DNA from 3 places in the Priestia sp. YIM B13489 genome. Region 1 is predicted to be linked to each of the others. Evidence: riboswitches for the same ligand, from Rfam matches in the RefSeq annotation. Region 1 holds a riboswitch; each other region holds the start of a gene.
What was found. A riboswitch is a leader RNA that binds a small molecule or an ion and turns the genes downstream of it on or off. The one in region 1 is predicted to bind cobalamin.

Region 1 (6,067 bases):
CAATACCAATGAAACACCATCGGTTACCCCAAGCTTTTGAAACGATGCAACAAGTGTCACCATGGCAAGTCCGAATAGACCTAGCGCTGATGGATCCGCTGTTACAATTTTAACGTGCTGCGTGCTGTTGTTACTCATGTTGTACCTCCCTGATTTTAAAAACACCTTTAAAAAGATACAAAAATGTACGGGAAGTGTCAATGGATATTTTTGGCCTTTTAAAATCCCATAAGACCAAGCAGTGTAGCGGTTACACTGCTTGGCCTTTACTTTCTTATTATTAAACGTTTTGTAATAAATTTTTTCTGGTTTGTTTTGCAGACTCAACCATCACTTTTAAAGCTTCAACCGTCTCGCTGATTCCTCTTGTTTTAAGGCCGCAGTCGGGATTAATCCAAAATAATGCAGGATCAAGCACCTTTAGAGCGCGGTCAATGTTTCGCTGAAGCTCTTCAAGCTTCGGTACGCGCGGGCTGTGAATATCATATACGCCAAGTCCAATTCCTTGATTGTACGTATGTTTTTCAAACGCATAAATTAATTCACCGTGGCTTTTAGACGTTTCAATGGAAATCACGTCGGCATCCAGCGCTTTAATCGCATCAATAATCTCTTCGAATTCTGAATAGCACATATGCGTGTGAATTTGCGTCTCGTTTTGCACCGATACCGTCGCTAGCTTGAACGCATACACCGCAGCATTTAAGTAGCTGTCCCAGTTTTCTCGTTTTAACGGCAGTCCTTCACGCAGCGCCGGTTCATCTACTTGAATCATTGAAATGCCCTGACTTTCAAGTGCTTCTACTTCTTTTCTAAGAGCAAGCGCAATTTGATTTGCGACGTCGTAGCGCGGGATATCATCACGCACAAACGACCAGTTTAAAATCGTAATCGGACCCGTCAGCATTCCTTTAAGCGGCTTATTTGTTAGAGACTGTGCGTAGACCGTTTCTTTGATCGTCATCGCCTGCTCATACGATACATCTCCGTAAATAAGCGGCGGCTTCACGCAGCGAGAACCGTAAGATTGCACCCAGCCAAACTTCGTAAACTGAAAGCCTCCTAATTTCTCACCGAAGTATTCGACCATATCCGTACGCTCAAACTCTCCGTGCACAAGGACATCTAAGCCGATGTTTTCTTGAATTTCAATCCATTTTTTTATTTCCTCGTTAATGTACGCTTCATATGCTTCATCGCTTAACTCGCCTTTACGCCATTTTAGACGCTCTTTTCGCACTTCTTTTGTTTGCGGAAAGCTTCCAATCGTGGTCGTTGGAAGAAGCGGCAGTTGAAACGCTTCTTGCTGAACGCGCTGACGTACGTCAAACGGCGCTTGTCGCTCTGCTTTATAGCTGTGCAGCTGCTTCAGCTCTTTTTGCACATCTTGACAATTTCGAAAAGATGATCCATTTAATGCTTGAATTGCCTGCTTGCTTACGCTTATTTCTTCTTCTATTGCTTCTTTTCCTTGCTGCACCGCTTTTGTTAACAGCGTAATTTCCTTTAGCTTTTCATCTGCAAAAGAGAGCGCATTTTTCAATACTGGATCAATCGTCTCTTCATTTTTCACCGTGACAGGAACATGTAGCAGACTTGATGAAGGCTGAAGAATCAAACGGTCTTTTGATACGGCTTCTTCAATTTCACTGATCGTTAAAAGCTGCTCGTCCAAATTTTCACGCCAAATGTTTCGTCCGTCAATCACTCCTGCTGCCAGCACTTTATCAGTTGGAAAACCATATTTATTAAGGGCAGTGAGATTTTCGCCTCGGTCATGCACAAAGTCTAAACCAATTCCTTCAACAGGAAGAGACACGACTTCTTTATAGTAATCAACGCTGTCAAAATACGTTTGTAAAATGACTTTTACATTCGGTGCTGCTTCCTTCAAAGCTTGATAGACTTCTTTGTAAAGCGCCAGGTCTTCTTTTGATAGCGTTGTAGCTAAAACCGGCTCATCTATTTGTACCCACTCTACTCCTTCTGCTTGCAGCTCCGCTAAGATAGTTGCATAAAGCGGAACAAATTGTTCAACTACTTCTTTAAACTCACTTTTTTTATATCCTTTTGACAGCTTCACAAATGTTACTGGACCTAAAATAACGGGCTTGCCTTCAATATTCAGCTTCTGTTTTGCTTCTTTGTAAAATTGAAGCGGGCGATTTTCTACAAGTGCCGGCGTACATTCCTCAAGCTCTGGTACGATATAGTGATAATTTGTGTTAAACCATTTTGTCATCGTAGAAGCTACCGCACCTTTTGTTCCTCGCGCGATGTCAAAATACGTTTCAAGCGATACCGGTCCCCCGTCATAATCAAAGCGCTTTGGCACTAGACCAAACATAGCGGCTGTATCTAACACGTGATCGTATAAGCTAAAATCGCCGACTGGAATCAATTCAATTCCTGCGTCACGCTGTTTTTTTAAATGCCCTAGACGAAGAGACTCAATTTCCTGCAAAAAGATATCTTTCTCTAGTTTTCCTGCCCAAAACTGCTCAAGCGCTTTTTTCCATTCTCGTTTTTCACCAATTCTTGGATAACCTAAGTTTGAACTTTTTACACTGCTCATTTTTTCCACTCCCTGTATATTTTTTATCGGTAAACTAAAAAATCTCTCTTTTCGAAATGAAAAGAGAGATGATACGCATACTTAACTAAAGTTGAGATAGCCTGTTTTTCTCAACACGTATTCCTCACTCCTCTCTATATCCCGTAGAGCTTAAGTGCATACAACAGGCAGGTCTCCTGACTTAGGTTCATCGCTTCCTATCCCTTCCCATTTCAACATGAAACAGTGGTTAATAAGTTGCTCCCCATTACAGTGGCGGGACCGCGCCGGCTTTTCACCGGTCTTCCCTTTTAAGCTGCGTACATTCGTTACACAGCACCTGATGCATTTTTATAAAATTGTTCATTCAAAACATATTCACATAAAATAAAAAGCCTCTCTATCACGAATAGAGAGGCATAGTATCTATGAAATCCTCTCTTATTTTTCAAAGCTGTACGCTTTGCAGGATGTAGCACCTTTTCAACAAGAATGTTAAATGGTTGCCGGGCTTCACAGGGCCAGTCCCTCCGCCTCTCTCAATAAGAGTTTTAATTGTTTATAATATTTTGAATGTAGAGTCATCTTAACACCTTACATTTATGCTGTCAAAAGAAATTTCAAAAAAATTAGTTTTTAGGAGGCGCTGACGCTAACTTTTGCCTTAACAATTTGTAATCATCTTTTCGGTGCGTTTCGATTAAATCTTTTGCCCCTTGGTGATATCCTGACGAATAAATGTACTCTACCGCTGTTTCGATAAGCTTTCTTTTTTCTTCGGCACACTCCCGGTCCATTAAGGGGAACAGTCTACCTAAAAGGTCATTTAAATCTTCCTTGATAAAACGATCAAGTCCTTCTTGCATCTTTTCGTTTGCCATGATTGCTCCTCCATTTGCTGTGTATGTTCTAAGCCTCTATAAACAGGCATTTCACTGTAAATTTTAAGATAAAGTTAAGTCATTAAACAGTATATCAAGTGAATGTTTTTCTTTAATTACATATGTAATACAAATATATGACAAATATAGAGAATATATCATCATTCATTATCTATTATAACGTTTGACTGAGCCTTCTGCTACAAGGTTTCGTTAAGAGTTATGCACATTTTTCCAAAAGAGGTTGAGACATCACCAAATGAATCCACTCTAAAGGCAAATGGAATACATGAGCTGAATCGCTTGTGACACCGCAGTTGATTTCCGTACAAGACTTCGCTTCCCGCAGGAGTCTTCGTCTTGTCCTCCAATCACCTGCTAGAAAGACCTATACACATGAAACCTACGTTTGCCTTAACAAAAAAACGAACCACTAATCACACATCTTGATCGATGATTCGTTTCACTTCGTCTAAAACCCTTTTGTTCCAGCCTCTTTTTTTGAACCTAGCTTTCTACTTTCTTGTTTTTACAAACAATTTCTTCGAGGTCGTCCAAAATCCTTCCAAAGAAGAGGACCTAAAATGTCGTACCTGCTTACAAAAAATTCCGTAAAATTATAATTATTTAAAATTAAAGGCGGCTCAAAATCAAGGGGAGCGCCGGCGCCTCCTGACAATACAAAATCAGTGCCTCTTCCAAGCGTAAACGACCCGTTTCTGTTTTTTCTAATAAACTGCTCGTCATACGCATGCACGTGGCTGACTAACACTTTTTTCACGCGGTGTTCTTGAATTAAATCAAAAAATTCTTGACTTTGAGGAGTCGTTACAGGAAACCCTTCAAGATTTGACCACCGGCCAATATTTGGCTGCGCATGCATAGCTACAACGGTATTACGAGGAGCATCCTCTAGCTGCTGCTCTAAATAATTCAGCTCTCTATCTGTAAATCCATATATTTTATTCTTGGGACTGATGACATTATTTAATGCGATGCACCGGAAGTTGAAGACAGGAATATCAATGACCCAGTGTACTTTTCCGATAGTGGCTCTGAAGTTTTCGAGATTGCTTTCATCAAGGTACAGTTCATCATGATTCCCTACGCATACAAACATAGGAATGTTCGGGGCGATTTTTTCAACAACCTTAACAAAGTGCTCCAAATACTCTTTTTTCCCTGTATAGACGGTGTCTCCCCCATGAATAATAAACAGCGGGTTCAATTCCACCGCCTTTTTTAACACAAGCTCAAATTCACCGCTCATCGTGAAACAATTATCGTTTGGTCCGTCACCTCTGCTGTCTCCCATAAAAACAAAGTTAAATGGATCTCTCGGATTTAATTGTTTAATTCTTTGCTTTAATAACTTTTCAGAACGTTCATGAAGCGTCAAATTCATCAACTAGTTAATCCCCCTATTAATAAATAAATTTAGTTAAAAGTAAACAAGCTTACTTATTTATATGAGAATTTGTTGATGATGGTCACTACCTTCTTGTAAGCAGAACGCACATTTAGCTTTCGTTTTAGAAATTGCTAGTTATGAATATCTATTAAAGTCTACATTATGATAAGCTAACCTATCTTTCCATTTTATTAGGCACTAATAGGACAGGGTAAAAGATGAACTCTCTGTATCTACTAATAAGAAAGAGGCTGGGGACAAACAAAGGCCGACATGAGCTGAACCGCTTGTTCCCCCGCAGTTGATTTCCGTGCAAGGCTTCGCTTTCCGCGGGCGGCCGATGAGCCTCCTCGTCGCTTGTGCGCCTGCGGGGTCTCATCTGTTCCGCTTGTCCCGCAGGAGTCTTCGCCTTGCTCTCGAATCAACTGCTAGAAGAAACGAAACAGCTGAAACCTGCGTTCACCATAAAAAAACGAACCACTAATCAAAGTGTTTGATTAGTGGTTCGTTTTTCACTTCAGCTAAAATACTTTTATCTCAGCATCTTACATTTAAAACATTTACGACAATTAAACATATTTATTACGCTCAACTGGACTTACAGAATTTCTTCCAGAACGAGCTGCCATGTCCGTTTCAATTTGCTCTAGGCTACGTCCTTTTGTTTCAACAACTACAAAGCGTATGAAGAATAAACCGAGAATACAAATGATCCCGAACGTTGAAAAGATAACGCCCAAACTAAACTGATCAGCTAAGATAGGGAACACAAGCCCTACTGCCAGCGATCCCGTCCAGTTAAAAGCAGATGAAATCCCAGCACCGATGCCGCGTACAGAAAGCGGGAAAATTTCTCCTACAATAATCCACGTAAGCGGCGCCCAAGAAAACGCATAGCAAAGGATAAAGCAGCAAAGAGCAATTAACGTAACCCAGTTAACAACGACTTCATTAACGCCTAACGCTCCTAGAATAGCCGGTGTAAAAAATGAAAGAGCCATACCCGCGCCGCCAATCGTAAGAATGGTACGGCGGTTGAATCTATCGACAAACTGCAGAAAAATAAGTGTTGTCACGACAAAGATTACCCCAACAATAACCGTAAAACCAGCAGCTACCTGCGGGGCTAAACCAACTTGACGAGCAATGCTTGTTGCATAATAAACAATTGAGTTTGAGCCTTGAATCTGCTGAAAAGTTGCCATTCCGACGCCGATAATT
Region 2 (6,067 bases), on a different contig from region 1:
TTTGGTCCAAAAATAAAAAAACAGGCGGACTGCCTGTTTTTTTTATGCACCAATTGCTGTTTTGATTTCTTCTATTTGTTCTTGATGACGCTTTTCATGATAGCCAATAAAATCAATCCACTGCTTTAAATCCATTAACCCAAACACAGGGTGTGGAAATGATTTTTGCTTTAGCTTGTCTTCACTTGCTGTTTCTTCTAGCTCTATTAAAGCCGCTCTTGATTCTGCCAGCTTACTCTTCATCTCTTCTAATGTCTGCTTTTCATTAGAAGGCGTAACTTGAGCCGGTGCATCTACTTTTCGCGAACGGTCTACCGCTAAATGAAACGGCTTATCTTCAGTTGGCTGATCCACACCGTTTTCTAACTGATCCTTTACACGTGAAACAATCATGCGCTCCATCAAATATAAATGTTCTAATACTTGCATAACGCTCCATGTATTAGATGCTGGCTGTTGATTTAATTGTTCATATGTTAATGATTCTACACTTCTCAATACATCATTTCGAAACTGTTCATTTTTATTCATTTTTCATCCTCCTCTAGGATTCCTCTAACTTATCGTATCAAAAAACTCTTCCATATAAAAAAGATATCCCTTTATTTAACCATGTTTTAGCTGCAATTGTTTCACGTGAAAAAATCACATTTTCTATTTGACATAGATCAACTGAGGTGTTATATTTAGATTTCTGGCTTTTCTTTAAGAGCTGGACATAGTGAAAGTAACTTGAAAGGATGTATCGTACAATGCAAGGTAAAAATACTGGCATTCGACACATGTCTTTGAACAAAACTTATTCACACTGGATCGGCTTCGGAGCCGTAAGGATGCAAGAGAGGTAGGGCTTGCGTCGTTTAGGTTAATCGATCATGTGGAAAAACAAACCGCGGCAATGGATGAAATCCATGCAAGCACAATCAATGCTAATTGTGCCCTAACAACAACGAAACATACAAAAACCGTAATCATGGATTTTATAAAGAAAGTAATCATTTTGTTTTTACACTTGCAAAAGCAAGTTACTGATAAGAAACACGAACAAAAGCGAGCAGATGCATCTGCTCGCTTTTTTAATGATACTTTTTATTTACTTTATCATTTCTTTTTTTAACAGATCTTATAAAAAAGCCGAAACCAATGTGGTTTCGGCTTTTTTCTTATTGCTCTGCTAGTACATCAGCAAATGCTTTTGCATAAGGAGGAAGGTCTGGCGGACGGCGGCTTGAAATAATGTGGCCGTCGATTACGACTGCTTCATCATGCCAAATAGCTCCCGCATTTTCCATATCATCTTTGATTCCTGGCGTACTTGTTACGTTTCGGCCATCTAAGATTTTTGCAGAAATTAATACCCATCCTGCATGGCAGATTTGGCCGATTGGCTTTTGCTGTTCATCCATATGACGAACCATTTCAATTACTTCAGGATAGCGGCGCAGTTTATCCGGCGCCCAGCCCCCAGGTACTAAAATAGCATCATATTCAGCTGGATCAACATCTTTAAACGCGTAGTCCGATACGGCTGGAACACCGTATTTCCCCATGTACGTTTCGTTTGCTTTTTCTCCAACTAAATGTACTTCTGCTCCTTCTTCTCGAAGACGCATCACTGGATACCATAGTTCTAGATCTTCAAAGTCTGCACTAACAAGCGCAATAACTCTTTTATTTTCTAAACGCATCGTAACACCTCCGCCATCAGTATAGCATGTTGGAGAATAAGATTGAAAATAAGGGACTAACTTGTACATAATTAAAGGATTTTTCAAGTGCTCTTCAGAAAATTTTTGTATGCCAAATGGTCTAATTTTATATTTCCTCTTGACTGAGGACAAACATCACACTACAATGTGTAGTGTGATGTTCATAATGTTATAAAATTATCCAAATAAGAAAGACTTTCTGATTTAATTGCTACATTTCTTTTTTCGGGCTTTCACACTACATAATGTAGTGTTTTTCAAATACACTTAAAGGAGGAAGTAAAGTGAATAAAAACGTCGAAATTGGTTCACTTATTATTCGTTTAGTATTAGGTTTTACATTTTTAGTACACGGCTTTCAAAAATGGCAAGGCGGGATTGAAAATACAGTAGGGTTCTTCGATAGCTTAGGAATCCCTGGTTTCATGGCATATATTGTTGCAACCATTGAACTTGTAGGTGGGATTCTTATTATTCTTGGCCTAGCAACAAGAGTCGTATCTGCTTTATTTGTGGCAGTTATGCTTGGCGCCATTTTTACAGCCAAGCTTAAAAGCGGATTTGTTGGCGGGTTTGAATTTGATATTGCCTTAATTGCCATGTCTGCTCACTTATTTCTTGCAGGAAGCCAGTTCCTTGCTCTTGATGCAGTGGTATTCAAAAAGAAAGAAACTGCCTTTTCTCTTCAAGAAGAAAGCAGTAAATAAAAAAAGAAAGCTTATACTCTCCCAATATAAGCTTTAAGATTAGTCCCCGCCGTTTAAGGCGGGCTTTTTTTATATTTGCAGCAGCAAATTCGCAAATAAAGAAGAACGCTCGGACAACGTATCAATTTGAATATGTTCATATTCTGCATGTATTCCTTTTCCGCATGCTCCTAATCCATCCAGCGTGGGAACACCAATGGCCGCTGTAAAATTGCCATCACTTCCGCCGCCCACAGCTGCTTCTTCCAATTTCATACCCAGTTTCGCCGCGATTGACTGAGCGCATTCAAATAGCTCTTCCGTTTGTTTAGACTTGACCATCGGAGGACGATTCATGCCTCCCGTTACTTCGAGCTTAATCCCTTTTAAAATGGGTGTTAAATTCAAAATAATATCCGTCATGCGTTTTGCTTCTTCTTCTGTAGAAACACGTAAATCCACGTGCGCTTCTGCATATTCCGGCACTACATTTGTACCGCTGCCTCCCGTAAATGTCCCAACGTTCACCGTTGTACCTTTTTCATAATCTGTTAAGCCCTGCAAGAAAATCACTTGGCGCGCCAGCTCTTCAATCGCATTGATTCCTTCTTTGTGGTGATTACCCGCGTGTGCTGCTCGTCCCCATACTTTTACGGTGAAAATCCCCGCTCCTTTGCGCGACGTTTTTAACGCACCTGAACCCGCCACCGCTGGTTCCGCTACTAGCACTGCTTCACTTCTTTGTGCTTCTTCTTCAATGTATTTTTTAGAAGAAATTGACCCAATCTCTTCATCCGAATTACAGAAAAACACAATTTTTTTATCGAGCGATAAGCCAAGCTCTTGAATCGCTTTAATCGCCCATATAGATTGTACAATGCCGCCTTTCATGTCTAAAATTCCCGGACCATACAGCTTGTTTCCCTCCGTTCTTAGACTCAGCCTTCCCTTTTCCCATACCGTGTCAAAATGACCGATAATTAAAAGCTGCTTTTCTCCTTCTCCAATCGTAAATTTCAAGTGGTTTCCTACTTCTTTTTCTTCTATGATTTCGTACCCTACCCCTAACCGCTTTTGAAACAGCTGCGTTAAATACATTCCACACTGATCTACTAACTCTTTACTGTAGGACGGTGATTCTTTTTTCACAAATCCAATTAAATCTTCAAGCATATCTTGTTCGTGTTCTTTTAAATAACTAAACACGCTTTGTTCTACCATTACCTGACTCAAATCAATTCCTCCTCCAAACAACCCCTGCTGCTTGCATTAAATGCTTTTATTTATTTTACGTATAACTATGTTCTACGTTTCACATAACGACCTTAAATTATCCTTAATTATAATGGTTTTCAGACAATTTTCCATCCTTTAAATACAGATAATACTTTAACTTATTCATAACCGACCGAAAATAGCCATAAACTTCAACAAATTCATACAAAAAAGCTTCAATCTTCAACAGATTAAAGCTTTCGTTTGACTAATTGACATTTATTTTAATATTTTTTCCTTTTGACTTCACACTCACAAAAACAAACATAGACACTAAAAAAATAAACAGAATAACGCCAACCATTTCAAAGTTTACTTCGGCCCATGGGTTAAAGAAAGTGAATGCTAAATAGAACGACACACCATACGCGAGGACAACAATAACCCAGCCCATCAAGCGGGAAGCAGATTGTCCAAATTTACTCGATTCATTCACCATTTTATGTACAATCATCGAATCGATTGTATCTGTAAGCATCATGCCAAACATAAACACTAGTCCCAACAAAAGCGGCGTATACTTGCCTGCGTTCCCTGCAGCTAGAGACCACACGGCCGTTTGACTGACCGTTTCGGCTGCTAAAGCGAACAATGCCCCTACAAGAATAATTAAAAAAGGATTCGTTGTTCCTTTTGCGATTTTCGGAATAAACTTCCCTTTTAATCCGCTCAGCTGAAACTCTTCTTCTTTATTTTTAGTTCGAAGCAAATGATATGTGTTTAATGTTCCAATCAGAAAGAGAGAGATAATGGATACCCAAGATGCAAAATGATCGAAATATGAAGGAAACGTAAAATTCTTCATCACCACGCCCAGCACCCCGGCCGTGACGGCCACCATTCCTCCATGACCTAGTGAAAACAGCGTTCCAACCCACGGGGCAAAACGGCTGCCCATTCTCCAATTATATCGGGTCTGGCCATCAATAAAAGCTAAGTGATCTGCATCCAATCCGTGCCTGATTCCTAATAAAAAGACAAGTAAAAAAACTGATAAACCTTCCATTTCCTACACTCCTTTTTTTAAAATAAAACGTAAAAAAGCCTCAATTCTATAGAAATTGAGGACGTGTCGGCATATGAAAATAAACAGCAATTGCTCACTGCGTACCTTGATACACCGCCTCTTTCCTAGAAGAGTCAAGTGTACAGAATAGGTAGGTCTCCTGGCTTGAGATCATCATTTTCTACCGCCTTCCCCATTTTGAGTGACGATAAGATAGAAAACTCCCTGCTTACAGTGGCTGGACCGCTCGAGATTTGCACTCGATTCCCTGTTACCTCTTACGCTATGTAAGAGCACCTAAACTGTGCGAATGATTCATTTTCTTCCTCATTATACTAGTACCGCTTACAAATGAATAGAGAAAATTCAAATAAAAAAGCCCTGCTAAGCTTTACATGCTTAGCAGGGCTTTTTAGAGCAATTAAACTACTTCTATCGTTACGTCTACGTTGCCGCTGATTGCTTTTGAATACGGGCAGTATGAATGAGCTAGGTCTACATATTTTTTCGCTGTTTCTAAATCTAAGCCTTCGATATGTGCTTCAAGCGCTACTTCAATTTTCACTCCTTGATCAGCTTTATCAGGAAGCAGCTGAACAGTAGCTTTTACTTCACTGCTTTTGATTTCTACGTTATGTTTTTTCAACATAAATTCTAACGCGCTGTTGAAACAAGCACTGTATCCAGCTGCAAACAGCTGCTCTGGGTTTGTTGCTGTTGTTGCTTCTCCACCAAGCGCTGGAGGTGTTGCAACGTCTAAGTTAAAGATGTTATCTAAAGAGTGAACTTCTCCTGTTCTTCCACCTGTGTTAACGACTGTTGTTTCATATAAAGCTTTCATGTATAAACCTCTCCTCTTTTTCATTAATTTTATTAAAAGTTTTTTATTTATCGTTTCTATGATTTAATTGTACACAATTTAATTTTAAAAAACAAGTATTAAATACGTTAAAAATTTCCCAATAAAAAAAGCCGCGTATTTGCGACTTTTTCTTAATAATATTGAGACTGTTCGTCATAAGCTGATTTTCGAAAAATAGACAAGTTGGTAATGGACCTCATCAGTTTCGTATTAAAAATAACATAATGAATAAACAGCGCCAGCACGCAGCCTAAAACGGCTCCTGTTAACACATCGAATGGATAATGAACGCCAACCCATACGCGTGAAAAGGCAATGAGTACGCCCATGACAACCCACATGCGTCCTGAACGTTTGAAATGCAGCCAAATGGTAAAAGTGATAACTAATGCAGATGTAGCATGATCGCTTGGAAATGAAGAATTTGCGGCGTGATCAACAAGCTGATTCACGTGGTGAGAGATAAACGGACGATCTCGATAAGCAAATAAACTAATCACTTTATTGATAATGACTCCTGTGGCACAAG
Region 3 (6,067 bases), 200 kb from region 1:
TTACAAGTACGAGTGAAAAAAAAGTAAAGGGAAACATCATTGATTTAGTCAATCACCCTTTGCGTATTCACCACGTTGGACGACTTGATAAGGATTCAGACGGCTTAATTTTACTTACAAATGACGGCGATATTATTAATGAAATTTTACGTGCAGAAAACAAGCATGAAAAAGAATATATTGTTGCAGTAGATAAGCCAATTACACCAGAGTTTATCAAAAACATGTCTGAGGGAGTAAAAATTTTAGGCACAAAAACGCTTCCTTGTGAAGTGACACAGCTGTCTAAGTATGAGTTTCAAATTATTTTAACACAGGGTTTAAATCGTCAAATTCGCCGTATGTGTGAAGTGCTCGGATATGAAGTGTACCGCCTTCAGCGCACTCGTATTATGAATATCCATTTAAATAACTTACCTGTTGGGCAATGGAGAGATTTAACGAAAAAAGAGCGTACGCAGCTATTCAAAGAATTAGACTATGAACCTAAAGAGTGGTAAATCAAAAGACACCAGCCTGTTAGACTGGTGTCTTTTTTATTCGCATACAACTACTTGTCTAGAAAAAACGCTTTTGCGCGCTACGCAGCGATCTGAAATAGAAAAGCCCGCTTCATGAATCATATGGTCAATCGTATCTACTGTAATCACGACTACTTTATCCGCAAAGCGGCGCGCGTGTTTTAAAATAGAAAGCTGATCTTCAGGCGTCGCGTGGGTGTAGAGATTGTAAGGCATGTCGATGATAGCTACATCATAGTGAGTTGTAACATCTGAAATCGGTCCAGTTTTGACATCACCGCTTAAGCCGAAATGCGCAATATTTTCACGAGATCCGTCAGTCACAAGTGGATTGATATCGCGTCCTACAATATCAATGCTCATTGAAAGGGCTTCTACAAGGACTGTACCGATACCGCAGCATGGATCAATCGCTTTGATTCCTTCGGGGTTTGGAACGGCAATGTTAGCTACAGCTCTTGCAAGGCGGGTACTGAGTGCTGTAGAGTATTCACGCGGTTTTTTCAAATGATGCAGCCATACTGCTTCGCTTTTTTGATATTTCCCAAAATACCAGCGTCCTTCAAATGGAACAATGCCAAACAAATGGTCAGGGTTATGCAAGTCTGCTTCTGCTACAAAATGCCAACCCACATCACGTTCAATAGCACGCTGACCTTTATAACTTATTTTTTGATCTTTTTCCAAGTCATTAATTTTCATAAAAATGAGTTTAAATGTTTTGTCTCCGAGGTCAATATCTTCTACTTGCTTACAAATATCTGCAAGGTCATCTGATTCATACATAATATCTAATCGCTCTTTGATAAAAGGGCTTCTGCTTGGATCAAGTTTAACGGCACTTTTTATGATAGGTTTCTCAGTTTCAATTTCAAAAAGAGAGCGTCTCTCTAATTGACATAGTGAGAGTTCCTCTTCGCTGCATGCGTATGTGTAGATATACTGAGGCAGCTGCGTATGGTTATTCAATATCGTATCATCCTTTATCGTATCTAATTATCCTTCTTCTCAAACAATAGCGAGAAAAGAAGAGAAAAGCAACGAATTTAAATATATTTGGCTGTGAATAATAAATTGAAGCGCTACATAGTCCACTTATTTGACAAAACATGCTAAAATAACTGGTGATAACCTGCATGTGCTGCTGTCTATACAAAAGAACTGGATCAAGGTTTCTCAAAAATCATTTACACACTGCTGACATTTTGATGAATAGGAGAGGCTACGTGATGTCTAAAAGTGATCATGAAAAGCAACAGATGAGTCGGGCTGATATGAAAAAACAAGCCAAAACATCCTCGCAAAACCTTGTGATGAACGTACTCATTGCCATTGTATCTGTATGTATTTTAGCTCTTATTATAAATGTTTTTGTACTAATGAAATGAGCCGTTATACTGCTCATTTCTTTTTGTTAAGTTGAGCTTTTATTGAAGCATTTGAGGTCTCTTTCACTAGAGAGCACATTGTGAATAGCATATCTTTTTTTTACAAATGATAGTTGTGATATGATGAGGCAATAATATATTAGACAAAAAGCTGGAGGTTACTTAGTATGCCATTACTTAGATTTGATGTAATAGAAGGAAGAGATGAAAAAGAGTTAAAAACATTACTAGACGCTGCTCACCGAGCGATGCTAGAAGCCTTTGGCGTCCCGGAGCGCGACCGTTATCAAATTGTACATCAGCATCCTGCTCATGAAATGATTATTGAAGATACAGGTCTTGGCTTTGAGAGAAGCAAGGATTTGGTTATTATAAGTGTAACGAGTAAACAGCGAACAGAAGAGCAAAAGCAAGCACTTTACAGATTAATTGTAAAAGAGCTTGGAGAGAGTTGCGGCATTCAGCCAAACGACATTATGATTTCGATTGTTGAAAACGGTAATGCTGACTGGAGCTTTGGCATGGGAGAGGCTCAATTCTTAACTGGGAAATTATAAAACGGTTTATTATCTAGAGAAGCCCTTATTTCTAAGGGCTTTTTCTCATTTTGTCTATAAAAATATTATTCTCTTAGTCACATCTTACTCAAAATTAAATACAGACATCTGTCAAATGAATGATACAATAAGCTTATATGCCATTTTGAGTGGAAAAACCATAAAAGAGTTCGGCGTACTAATTTTAGAACAACAATAAATTTACATAAAGATGTAAAGATTTAAAGGTTAAAAGAGAAGTGTATAAAATCTGTAAAACAAAAGAACAGTTACGCGTTAAACATAGGAGTAAAAGGTTCTTCACGTGTTTTTTCGGATAATAAGAGAAAGTAATTTTGATCATTGAGGAGGAACTTAGAATGTTTGGATTTGATGCAGATGTATCGCCATTAGTGCGAATTAAAGTAATTGGGGTCGGCGGTGGAGGAAATAACACCGTTAACCGTATGATTGAACACGGTGTACAAGGAGTAGAATTTATCGCCGTTAATACGGATGCTCAGGCGCTTAACTTATCTAAAGCAGATGTGAAAATGCAGATTGGTGCGGCCTTAACGCGAGGATTAGGTGCAGGAGCTAATCCAGAAGTGGGAAGAGAAGCAGCCGAAGAAAGCAGAGAACAAATTCAAGAAGTACTGCAAGGCGCAGATATGGTATTCGTAACAGCTGGCATGGGCGGAGGAACCGGTACTGGAGCAGCTCCGGTTATTGCCCAAATTGCCCGTGAACTAAATGCTTTAACAATTGGAGTAGTCACTCGCCCGTTCAAGTTTGAAGGAAATAAACGTACGAAGCAAGCAGTAGGCGGTATTACTGCGATGAATGAATCGGTAGATACCCTTATTGTGATTCCAAACGACCGCTTGCTTGAAATTGTCGATAAAAAGACGCCTATGCTTGAAGCATTCCGTGAAGCAGATAATGTTCTTCGCCAAGGTATTCAAGGTATTTCAGATTTAATCGCTGTTCCGGGGCTGATTAACCTTGACTTTGCTGATGTAAAAACAATCATGTCTAATCAAGGATTTGCGCTTATGGGTATCGGACGAGCTTCTGGATCAGACCGGGCAATTGAAGCAGCGAAAAAAGCGATTTCTAGTCCGCTGCTAGATGCATCGATTGATGGAGCAAGAGGCGTGCTGTTGAACATTACGAGCGGCAGCAGCCTGAGTCTTTACGAAGTACAGGAAGCAGCAGATATTGTCACGTCTGCTTCTGATCAGGACTTAAATATGATTTTTGGGTCCGTGATTAATGAAGATTTAAAGGACGAAATGATGGTAACCGTTATTGCTACTGGATTTGATGATGAAGATGTTTCACCATCAGCTTCTACTTCTAGAGTTTCAAGAGCACGCTACTAAATTAAATAACCAGTTTTTATGGTGGCAATTGTTTTTCAATTGCCTTAAAAGGGAATCCGGTGCAAATCCGGAGCGGTCCCGCCACTGTAACAAGGAGCCTTATGTCAAAAAGCCACTGTCTATTTAGAGACGGGAAGGCGGTATAAGGCAATGACTTGAAGCCAGGAGACCTGCCATAAATCGCAGCACACAATAACCTACGAGGATAGGGAGGTGTTTTGGCAGAATCAAAAATAAGATAAACAAGGGATACGTTTATCTGAATTTGTTTTGAAGACAAGCACTTCTTTTTAGAAGTGCTTTTTTTGTGTATTAAAATAGAAGGTGGAAAAATCAATGATAAATAATAAAAAACTCGTATCTATGATATTTCTTGTGTTACTTTGCCTCACTGCTTGCGCTCCTAATGAAGAGAGCATAAGTATAAAAGAAAGAAAGAAAACGGATAAAAGTGTGACGTTTTTATTTAATTTTACATCTGCAACGCTTGATCCTCATACGGATGATAATTATACAGCAGTTCGTGCGGGAGTAGGGGAGACGCTTGTTAAAATCAGCAATGATTTAAAAATAAAGCCCTGGCTTGCTGAAAAGTGGAAAACGGAAGATAACGGTCTTACGTGGACATTTACGATAAGAAAGAATATTACGTTTCAAAATGGTAAAGCGCTAGATGCAAATGCCGTTAAGTCTTCTCTTCAAAGAACGATAGATCAAAGTTATGCGATGAAAAACGCTTTAAATATTAAAGAAATCAAAGCGAACGGTCATGCGCTGACAATTACATTAAAAGAACCAATGCCTAAATTTCCTTCTGAGTTAGTGCATCCAAACACAGCTATTATAGATGTTGATGTTTCTAATATAGCTAAGAAGCCTATTGGCACAGGTCCATTTCAAGTTTTGACTTTCGATCAAGGAAATCAAGTGAAGTTAGAAAGATATGAACATTATTGGAATGGGAAAGTAAAATTGAAAAATGCGATCTTTGCATTTAACGAAGATGCTAATGCGCGAGTTGCGGCTCTTCAGTCCGGAACAGCCGATATTATTTATCGTCCGCCTTTAGAAAGTTTGGGCACTTTACAAACAGATCCGTCTTTTAAGGTAAGTGGAGTACCCAGTGTGCGTACACATTTATTACTTTATAATCAAACCAATGACGCATTAAAAGACGAAAATGTAAGAAAAGCTATCGATACCTTACTGAACCGAAAAGAAATTGTCAGCAGCATCATGAACAATCAAGCGGCAGCAGCTCGAGGTCCATTTTTATCCCAATTTCCTTTTGCTGATAATAATGCTAATGAGCAAAGAGGTATGCCATCTGCTAAAAAATATTTAGAGAAAGCAGGCTATCAAATTAAAAATGACAAAACAATCAAAAATGGAAAGCCATTATCGCTCTCTCTTGTCACATACAGCTCTCTGCCAGAACTTCCTTTGATTGCTCAGCTTATACAGTCTAATGCGAAAGAGTTAGGAATTACTATTAAGATTCATCTCGTTGAGGACAGCGATGAATATGTAATGGCAAAAGACGATTGGGATTTAGCACTGTACAGTCTTATCACTGCACCTAGAGGAGATGCAAGCTATTATTTAAGTACGAACTATTTGCCGGGCGGTGGTTTAAATGCCAGCCGGATTGATGATGAGAAGCTAACAAAAATGATTCAGCAGTTAAATTTAACCGTAGATGACGCAAAGCGAGATCAGTTAGCTAAGCAAGCAACCGCTTTGATTAATGCAGAAATGCTGACGTCATCGATTGTACATCCAAACATTGTTGTTGCTTATAATCAAAAGGTGAAAAACTGGACCACAAATCCAAGCGAGTATTATATGCTGACTCAGCATTTAGACGTAACGCCATAGTCAATATTGTGTTGTTCCTATAGGAAAAAGAGAAAGTATACAATGATAGATCAAAGGATGTGACAGTAAACGTGCAAGAAGTACCAATGTATCAAATTAAAGAAGTAAAAGAAAAGGATGCTGAAGTGATTCAGTTTGTCATGAATATGCGGAATGAGCTATTTCCTATGATGGAAAAAAATCAGCTTCCTGTGGATTTGCTTCATTTTAATGAATATTATGTTCAAGCGAAAGGCGCTGCTTTTTTTGCAGCTGTCACGGAAAATCAACAAGTAATTGGAACAATTGGTTTATACGCTTACGATGGAAGGTTTCATGCATTAAAAAAGCGATATGAACATAAAACTGCAGCCGAGATT

Region 2: it holds a riboswitch for cobalamin, as region 1 does, so the genes downstream of both, ACFX4W_RS07535 (HoxN/HupN/NixA family nickel/cobalt transporter) here and metE (5-methyltetrahydropteroyltriglutamate--homocysteine S-methyltransferase) in region 1, are expected to answer to the same signal.
Region 3: it holds a riboswitch for cobalamin, as region 1 does, so the genes downstream of both, nikA (nickel ABC transporter substrate-binding protein) here and metE (5-methyltetrahydropteroyltriglutamate--homocysteine S-methyltransferase) in region 1, are expected to answer to the same signal.

Annotation. Positions count from the first base shown of each region.
Region 1 is NZ_JBHZOQ010000036.1:70,004-76,070, reverse strand. Features, by position in the region: gene ACFX4W_RS02220 (acetate uptake transporter) at 1-138, opposite strand, end outside; gene metE (5-methyltetrahydropteroyltriglutamate--homocysteine S-methyltransferase) at 281-2,575, opposite strand; cobalamin riboswitch at 2,725-2,913, opposite strand; SAM riboswitch class I at 2,993-3,103, opposite strand; gene ACFX4W_RS02210 (hypothetical protein) at 3,184-3,435, opposite strand; gene ACFX4W_RS02205 (metallophosphoesterase family protein) at 3,965-4,840, opposite strand; gene ACFX4W_RS02200 (hypothetical protein) at 5,083-5,271, opposite strand; gene ACFX4W_RS02195 (sugar porter family MFS transporter) at 5,416-6,067, opposite strand, start outside.
Region 2 is NZ_JBHZOQ010000053.1:302,693-308,759, forward strand. Features, by position in the region: gene ACFX4W_RS07505 (lipase family protein) at 1-16, shown strand, start outside; gene ACFX4W_RS07510 (DinB family protein) at 43-531, opposite strand; gene ACFX4W_RS07515 (hypothetical protein) at 878-1,117, shown strand; gene ACFX4W_RS07520 (type 1 glutamine amidotransferase domain-containing protein) at 1,164-1,688, opposite strand; gene ACFX4W_RS07525 (DoxX family protein) at 1,994-2,416, shown strand; gene ACFX4W_RS07530 (M20 family metallopeptidase) at 2,486-3,649, opposite strand; gene ACFX4W_RS07535 (HoxN/HupN/NixA family nickel/cobalt transporter) at 3,879-4,676, opposite strand; cobalamin riboswitch at 4,810-4,992, opposite strand; gene ACFX4W_RS07540 (organic hydroperoxide resistance protein) at 5,098-5,517, opposite strand; gene ACFX4W_RS07545 (undecaprenyl-diphosphatase) at 5,670-6,067, opposite strand, start outside.
Region 3 is NZ_JBHZOQ010000036.1:274,912-280,978, forward strand. Features, by position in the region: gene rluF (23S rRNA pseudouridine(2604) synthase RluF) at 1-500, shown strand, start outside; gene ACFX4W_RS03255 (TRM11 family SAM-dependent methyltransferase) at 537-1,490, opposite strand; gene ACFX4W_RS03260 (hypothetical protein) at 1,751-1,909, shown strand; gene ACFX4W_RS03265 (tautomerase family protein) at 2,077-2,466, shown strand; gene ftsZ (cell division protein FtsZ) at 2,826-3,830, shown strand; cobalamin riboswitch at 3,833-4,022, shown strand; gene nikA (nickel ABC transporter substrate-binding protein) at 4,167-5,708, shown strand; gene ACFX4W_RS03280 (GNAT family N-acetyltransferase) at 5,780-6,067, shown strand, end outside.